DNA from 2 places in the Amycolatopsis jiangsuensis genome. Region 1 is predicted to be linked to the other one. Evidence: riboswitches for the same ligand, from Rfam matches in the RefSeq annotation. Region 1 holds a riboswitch; the other holds the start of a gene.
What was found. A riboswitch is a leader RNA that binds a small molecule or an ion and turns the genes downstream of it on or off. The one in region 1 is predicted to bind S-adenosylmethionine.

Region 1 (4,255 bases):
CGCGCGGTGGTGGTCGACACCGGACCCGAACCGGGACCAGTCGACGAATGCCTGCACCGGCTGGGCGTCGACCGCGTGCCGTTGATCGTGCTGAGTCACCTGCACGCCGACCACGTGGGCGGGCTCGCGTCCGTGTTCGACGGGCGGGCCGTCGGTGCGGTCGCGGTCGGGCCAGGGCGGGCGCCCGCGTGGGCGTGGCAGCAGGTTTCCTCGGAGGCCGCGCAGCATCGGGTACCGCTGGTACAGCTGAGCCAGGGACAGCGGCTGGACTGGCCGGGGTTGTCCCTCGACGTCCTCGGGCCGCGCTACGCCAGCAGGCGGTCGCCGGCCCTCCAGGACGGCACGATGATCAACAACAGTTCGCTGGTGCTGCGCGCGACCACGCCGGCCGGCCGGGTGCTGCTGAGCGGAGATGTCGAACTCGCCGCACAGGCCGACTTGCTGGCCGAAGGGGCGGATCTCCGTGCGGACGTGCTCAAGGTTCCGCACCACGGTTCGAAGTACTCGCTGCCGCAGTTTCTCGCCGCGGTACGCCCGCGTGCGGCGTTGATCAGCGTCGGCGCGGACAACGGGTACGGGCATCCGAGCAAGTCCACAGTGGACGTACTGGGCACGTTGGGTGTCCTGGTCACCCGGACCGACCTCGACGGAGACACCGCGGTGCTGCCCGGGGACGGCGGGCCGGCGGTCGCGCGCCGCGGAGAGCCGCGCGGGCCGCCGCATTAGCCGGCTAGGTCGCCCTTCGCTGTGCGGTGGTGGCTGTGGAGACAGCCACCACCGCCGGAGGTGCTGTGGCCCGGGTCTCGGCTCAGTAGCCGAGGGCCTTGCTCACGGCGTCCGTGGACGGCGGCACCGTGGCCTTCGGGCCGACGTGGTTCTCCACCGCGTCGAGGGTCTTGAGGCCGTCGCCGGTGATCAGGAGCACGGTTTCGGCGTCCGGGTCGAGCTTGCCGGTCTCCACCAGCTTCTTGGCGGTGGCGACGGTGACGCCGCCCGCGGTCTCGGTGAAGATGCCTTCGGTGCGGGCGAGCAGCCGGATGCCCTCCACGACCTCCTCGTCGGTCACGTCCTCGATCGCGCCACCGGTGCGGTTGACCACGTCGAGAACGTAGGGGCCGTCGGCCGGGTTGCCGATCGCGAGCGAGCGGGCGATGGTGTCGGGCTTCACCGGCTGGACCACGTCGTGCCCGTTGCGGTAGGCCGTCGACACCGGGGAGCAGCCGGTGGCCTGGGCACCGAACACCTTGTACGGGCTCGATTCCACCAGACCGAGCTGGCCGAGTTCGCGGAAACCCTTGTCCACCTTGGTCAGCTGGGAACCGGAGGCGATGGGCACCACGATCTGTTCCGGCAGGCGCCAGCCGAGCTGTTCGGCGACCTCGAAGCCGAGCGTCTTCGAACCCTCGGAGTAGTAGGGGCGGACGTTGACGTTGACGAAAGCCCACTTCGGGTGCTCGGCGGCCAGTTCGGTGGCGAGCCGGTTCACGTCGTCGTAGTTGCCGTCGACGGCGACCAGGTCGCCGTCGTAGACCGCGGTGGTGAGAATCTTGGCGCGTTCGAGGGACTTCGGGATCAGCACGACCGACCGCCAGCCCGCGCGCGCGGCGGCGGCCGCGGTCGCGTTGGCCAGGTTGCCGGTCGAGGGACACGCGAGGACCTCGAAGCCGAACTCGCGGGCGGCGGCCAGTGCCACGGCGACCACACGGTCCTTGAACGAGTGGGTGGGGTTGCCGGTGTCGTCCTTGACCCACACGCGCTTCAGCCCGAGTGCTTTGGCGAGCCGGTCGGCGCGCACCAGCCGGGTGCCGCCCGGTTCGGTGTTCGGGGTCTCCTCGACGGTCGAGGGGACGGGAAGGAGTTTCTTGTAACGCCAGATGTTCTTGGGGCCGGACTCGATGTCCTCGCGGCGCACACGGCCGAAGTCGTAGGCGACCTCGAGCGGCGAGAAGTCCTCGGCGGACACGAACTCCGGGGCGAGCGGCTGCCGGTGTCCCTCTTCCTTCGACACCAGCTCGACGGCGGGGCCGAGGTCGAGCTTGGTGGAGGTGGAGGTCGTGCCGAGGGATGCGGTCATCGCGAGGTTCCTTTCCTCATCTGTCCCGCTGTGGCGGGCCGGAATTGGCACCGTGGTCGTCAGCTACCCCGCGATCGCGGGATGACGGGCTGTACGCCGGTTGCCGGGGCTTCGTCGGGCCGTTCCCTCTGCCCCTCTGGATGAGCGGTATTCGGTTGTGGGCGCGCCGCGGTGGGCGCTGCCTGGGCTACACCGTACGACACACCGATCGCCTCGTGCCACGGAGGCGGGCCAGATCACCGGAGCGGGCGCACCGGTGGCCGGGTGAGAAGATGTCCGGGTGACCACCGCACCCGCGCCGCTGCACCTCGTCACCGGCGAGGAAGAACTGCTCATCGAACGGGCCGTGCGTGCCGCACTGGACGCGGCACGGGCCGCGGACTCGACGGCCGACCTGACCCGGATGCGCGTGTCCGAACTCACACCGCCGGAGCTGGCCGAGATGGTGAGCCCTTCGCTTTTCGCTGAGGGCCGGGTGATCGTACTGGAGTCGGCGCAGGACATCTCGCAGGACCTGTCCGATGCCGTGCTCGGCTATCTGAAGGCGCCGGCCGAAGGCGTGGTGCTCGTGGTCGTGCACAGCGGCGGCGGGCGCAGCAAGGCGGCGAAGGCGCTGCCCGCCGCGCTGAAAAAGGCGGGCGCGGAGATCACCGAATGCGCCAAGCTCACCAAGCCTGCCGAGCGGGAATCGTTCGTGCGTAACGAGGTTCGCCGCGCGGGCGGCAAGATCGACGCGGCCGGGGTGCAGGCCTTGCTCGATTCCGTGGGGTCCGACCTGCGCGAACTGTCCTCGGCGGCGACCCAGCTGGTCGCCGACACCGGCGGCGCGATCGACGAGCAGGCCGTACGCCGCTACCACACCGGGCGGGCGGACGTGACCGGGTTCGCGGTCGCGGAGAAAGCCGTGGGTGGCGACCGTGCGGCTGCTCTGGAGTCGCTGCGCTGGGCGATGCAGCTGGGAGTCCCACACGTCCTGGTCGCCGACGCGCTGGCTGACGCGGTCCGCACCATCGCCCGCGTCTCGGCGGCGGGCCGCGGCAACCCGAACCAGATGGCCGGCGAGCTCGGCATGCCGCCGTGGAAGATCCGCAAGGCGCAAGGCCAGTCCCGAGGCTGGGGCCAAGACGGCCTTGCCGCCGCGATGCGCGTGGTGGCAAGGCTGAACGCCGAGGTGAAAGGCGCGGCCGCCGACGCGGACTACGCCCTGGAACGAGCGGTGGTCGAGGTAGTGACCGCGAAAGGCGAACGCTGAACCTGCGGTACACCGGCGAGACGCGCAGCCGGCACCGCCACGCGCCCCGACGACGCAGCTGGGCGCCGTAAATCCGGCGCCGGCCGACGATGCGCCCGGAGTGAAGTGCTCGGCAAGGCCTCCGCGAGGAACGGGCAGTCGCGGGCGCCAGAAGCCGTGGTCCGGCGGAGCCGAGGTACCGATGCTGGAGCCGGGGTCCGCGCGGTGTCTGGCTGGCTGCCGAGCTTGTCTTCGGGCGCCGGACTGAGGAATCCGTGAGGTTCTGGCTGGTGGCGTGCCTGTGTTACGGGTGTTGGTGTGAGGGACCCGCTCGGTGTCTGGTCGGGTGGCGTGCCTGTGCTGGGGTGGTGAAGCGGGGAACCCACTCGGTGTCTGGTTGGGTGCCGAGGCTCTCCCGGGGTGCTGCGGCGAACGGCGGACGAGGTGTCAGCCGGTTGCCGGGTTCGGCCCCCGGACGTTGCGTCCGGAATCCGAGGCGCCGACCCAGAGTGGGAGTTGTGGCACCGGCCCTGAGGCACCGAGCCAGGGGGCTCGCGGCACCGGTTCCGAGGCATCGTGCCCGGGTGGGACTTGTGGCGCCGGACCTGGGGCATTGTGCTCGGGTGGGACTTGCGGCACTGGATGCGAGGCATCGAGTCCGAGCGGAGGTCGCGGTACCCGGCCCGGCCTGACAGCGAGCCTGAACGAACCTGCGGCGCAGAACCCAAGAAGCAGGACCCGAGACACCAGCCCCGCAGAAGTCGGGCCTGGCGACACCGCCTCGGGGATGTCGCGCTCGGAGACACCGGCCCTGGAGATTGACGGATCGGAAACGTCGGCCCCGGAGACGCGTGGCCTCTTGCCCGAGGAGCGTGCGAAACGTCGGATTCTGAGATTCCGAACCCGAGACACCGAGCTTGGATGTAGCGAGCCGGGCCACGCCAAGTCCG
Region 2 (4,255 bases), 340 kb from region 1:
CGGTCGATCGGCGCGTCGATGGTGCCGCGGGTCGGATCCGGGTGCCCCTGCACGATGGCGTGGTAGCCCTTGTCCACGGTGCGTTCCTTGAACGCCCGCTTCAGCACCGTGTACGCGTGCTCGCTCTTCGCCACCACCATCACGCCCGTGGTGCCCGCGTCGAGCCGGTGGACGACGCCCTGGCGTTCGGCGGCACCGGACGTGGCGATGCGCAGGCCGGCCGCGGCGAGTCCGCCGACGACGGTCGGGCCCGTCCAGCCGGGGCTCGGGTGCACCGCGACGCCGACCGGCTTGGCCAGCACGACGATGTCGTCGTCGTCGTGCAGGATCGCCATGCCCTCGACCGGTTCCGCGACGATCCCGGCCGGGCGGGCCGGCTCGGGCAGGGTCACCTCGAGCAGCCCGCCGGCCGCCAGCCGGTCGGATTTCCCGGCGGGGCGGCCGTCCAGCAGCACTTCGCCGGCCGCGGCGAGATCCGCCACCGCCGTGCGCGACAGGCCGAGCAGCTTGGCCAGCCCCGCGTCCACGCGCATCCCGTCGAGCCCGTCCGGCACGGGCAGCATGCGCGCGCTCACGCGGCGTCCTTCTTCGTGCGCGTGGAGGTGCCGTCGTAGTCCTTGCCGAGCAGGGACAGCAGCACGATCAGCGCACCGCCGACGCAGATCGCGGAGTCGGCGATGTTGAAGATCGCGAAGCCCTCGCCGTTGGGCGCGAAGGCGGAGATGAAGTCGACGACATGACCGCGCAGCGGGCCCGGCGCACGGAAGATGCGGTCGGTCAGGTTGCCGAGCGCTCCCGCGAGCACCAGGCCCAGCCCGATCGCCCAGCCGACCGAGCGCAGCCGGCGCGACAGCCAGATGATCGCCACCACCACGGCCGTGGCGACCAGCGCGAGCAACCACGTCATGCCGGTGGCCATGGAGAACGCGGCACCGGAATTGCGGATCACCTGCAGGTAGATCAGGCCGCCGAGGACACGCACCGGCTCCTTGCCCTCGATGTTGGCCGTGACCAGGTTCTTCGACACCAGGTCGATCACCCAGAGCACCACGGCGACGGCGAACACCAGGCCGATCCGCCGCTTGGGCAGGGCGGGCGCGGGAGCCGCGGACGCTTCCGGCTCCACCCCGCCAGGCTCGGACACAGCAGGTTCGGACCCCGCGGGTTCGCTCGCAGCGGACTCCGACACACCGGACTCGGGCACAGCGGGCTCGGGCACAGCGGGCTCGGACCCGTCCGGCACGGACACAGCAGGCTCGGACACGTCGGATTCGGACGAGGGCTCGGTGCTCACTCCCCCATTGTCCACGTCCTGCTCCGGGCGGGTCCCGGCACCGCCGTCAGACGCAGAACGGGGGCAGTTCGCGGGGGTCGCCGATCGGGGCCCAGCGGCCGTCGGCCTTCGCGTACTCCCAGCGGGCGCCGCGGGCGATGATCTGGCGCAGCGCGAGCAGGAGCCGGTCGATGTGCTCGGCGGTGCTGCCCAGCCCCAGGCTCACGCGTACCGCCTGCTGTCCCTCGGCGCCCACCTCGCGGATGAGCCGGCGCGTGGCCACGTGCGCGCAGAACGCGCCGTCACGGACCCCGATGCCGTACTCGGCCGACAGCACCGCGGCGAGCCAGCCAGGGTCGAACCCGTCGACCACGAAGCTCACCGTGCCGACGCGGTCCACCGGGGCGTCGAACAGCCGCAGTTCCGCACAGCCGGGCAGACCGGCAAGCCCCTTGCGCAACCGTTCGAGCAGCTCGGCCTCGTGCGCACCGACCGCGTCCCAGTTCGCGGCCAGCTGCGCGCAGGCGACACCCAGCGCGTACACACCGACGGTGTTCGGCGAACCGGCCTCGTGCCGCTCCGGCCCGGAATTCCAGACCACGGCGTCTTCGGTGACCAGCTTCGACGCACCGCCACCGGCGAGGTACGGATCGGCCGCGCGCAGCCAGTCGCTCCGGCCGATCAGCGCGCCGGCGCCGAACGGCGCGTAGAGCTTGTGCCCGGACAGCGCCACGTAGTCCACGTCGAGCTCACGCAGCGAGATCCGCCGGTGCGGCGCGAGCTGGGCGGCGTCCAGCGCCACCCGGGCGCCGTGTTCCCGCGCCACCGCGGCGATCTCGGCCACCGGCAGCAGCTCACCGGTCACATTGGACGCTCCGGCGACGACCACCAGCCGCGGCCCCTGCGGGCACGCCGCGAGTGCTTCGTCCACAACGGACACCGCGGCCAGCCGGGTGCGTGGCAGCCGCACCCGGCGCACGTTCGGGCCGCGCCACGGCAGCAGCGCGGCGTGGTGCTCGGTGTCGAACACGACCACGGAAGTCGTGCGCGGCAACGCTTTCGCCAGCAGGTTGAACGAGTCGGTGGTGTTGCGGGTGAACACCACGGTGTCGGTGCCGCGGGCGTCGACGAACCGGCGCAGCACGTCGCGGGTGCGCTCGTACAGCTTCGTGGAGACCTGGGAAGCGAAGCCCGCGCCGCGGTGGACGCTGGCATACCAGGGCAGGAATTCGTCGACCGCGGAGCGAACGGCGTCGAGACACGGCGCGCTGGCCGCGTGATCGAGGTTGGCGTACCCGATGTCTCCGCCGGTGACCAGCGGCACCCGCAGTGCGGCACCGGCCACCGGGGGAACCGGGGTTTCCGTGGTCGGTTCGAGTGCGAGAGTCATGACGCTGCCTCCTCGGCATTCCGGGGGACCCCGGCGAGGGGCCCGCGCTTGCCTGCCGCACTGCGCGACCGGCCCGGTCCTCACCCGGGGCACCCCACCGCGGTAGGAGGGTTGCCGGCCAGCAAGCCGGGGCTTCGCGCTGGCACTCATGACCTGACGACGAAGGTAACCGATCACCCGGCCGTGGCGCCAGTGCCGTCCCGTGATCTGAGACGTCCGTCACCGACTTCGTCCACAGTGGACGGCCGAAGGGTCAGCGGCCGGATTCCCCGCGCCAGCGCGCCAGCCGGCCGGCCCGGTCCACCGCGCGGATGCGCCGCTCGGTGGCCTCGCGCACGCGTTCGGTGGTGACCACGAGCAGCTGGTCGTTTTCCTGCAGCCGGCTCGTCTTCTGCGGGGTGAACCCGGCCCCCTCGCGGACCACGAGGCTGACCGTGGCACCCGTGGGCAACCGCAGTTCGGACAGGTACACGCCGTGCAGCTTCGAGCCTTTCTGGATGCGGACCTGCAGCAGCTCCGCGCCCAGCTCGTCGAGCGGGGCCGCGTCGACCTCGATCTCCTGGGGCTGCGCCGACCGGTCCAGCCGCAGCAGCCGGGCGAGCGGGCCGAGGGTGGAACCCTGCAGCAGAGTCAGCACGATGACGAGCACGAACACCGCGTCCACCAGCCGCTGCGCGCCCGGCACGCCCTGGGACAGCGGAATCATCGCCAGCACGATCGGCACCGCGCCGCGCAGCCCCGCCCAGGACAGGAACGCCTGGTCCCGCCAGGGCAGACGGAACGGGAGCAGGGACAGCGCCACCGACAGCGGCCGGGCGAGCAGCAGCACCACCGCGCCCGCGACGAGCCCCGGCACCAGTGCCTCGAGCAGCCGGCTCGGCGAGGCGAACAGGCCCAGCAGCACGAACAGGCCGATCTGCGCGAGCCAGCCCAGTCCCTCGGCGAAGGAGAGGGTGTCCGACCGGTGCGGCAACTTCGCGTTGCCGAGCACCAGCCCGGCGACGTAGGTGGCGAGCAGGCCGGAGGCGTGCGCGAGCTGCCCCGAGGAATAGGCGAGCACGCACACCGCGACCGTGGCGAGCGGGTAGAGACCGGTCGCCGGCAGTGCGGCCCGGCGCAGCGCCTGCGCGCCGAGCCAGCCGAACGCCAAGCCCAGCACCAACCCGACGGACAGTTCGTAAATCACCACCAGTGGCAGCGACCAGTCAACGGCTTCCCCCGACGCGAGCACCACCACCGCGATGTAGGCGGGTGCGTCGTTGATCCCGGACTCGAGCTCCAGCGTGCCGGACAGCTTGCGGCCGATCCCGGCCGAACGCAGCACGGAGAACACCGCCGCGGCGTCGGTGGAGGCGAGCACCGCGCCCCACAGCAAGGCCAGCCGCCAGTCGAGGCCGAGCAGCCAGTGCAGGGCGGCGCCGGTGACCGCGACACTGATCACCACGGCCACTGTGGACAGCGCGATTCCGGGCCCCAGCGAGGCTTTCACCGACGGCCACCGGGTGGTGAGCCCACCTTCGGTGAGGATCAGCACCAGCGCGGCCAGGCCGAGCGACTGGGTGAGCGACGGATTGTCGAAGTGGATGCCGAGA

Region 2: linked by a shared signal. The riboswitch ahead of BJY18_RS01465 (aminotransferase class V-fold PLP-dependent enzyme) and the one ahead of thrC (threonine synthase) in region 1 are both predicted to bind S-adenosylmethionine.

What each region holds. Positions count from the first base shown of each region.
Region 1 is NZ_JACHMG010000001.1:1,699-5,953, forward strand. Features, by position in the region: gene BJY18_RS00005 (ComEC/Rec2 family competence protein) at 1-726, shown strand, start outside; gene thrC (threonine synthase) at 809-2,074, opposite strand; SAM riboswitch class I at 2,088-2,221, opposite strand; gene holA (DNA polymerase III subunit delta) at 2,355-3,326, shown strand.
Region 2 is NZ_JACHMG010000001.1:340,349-344,603, reverse strand. Features, by position in the region: gene BJY18_RS01475 (RluA family pseudouridine synthase) at 1-575, opposite strand, end outside; gene lspA (signal peptidase II) at 572-1,126, opposite strand; gene BJY18_RS01465 (aminotransferase class V-fold PLP-dependent enzyme) at 1,341-2,663, opposite strand; SAM riboswitch class IV at 2,703-2,817, opposite strand; gene BJY18_RS01460 (potassium/proton antiporter) at 2,917-4,255, opposite strand, start outside.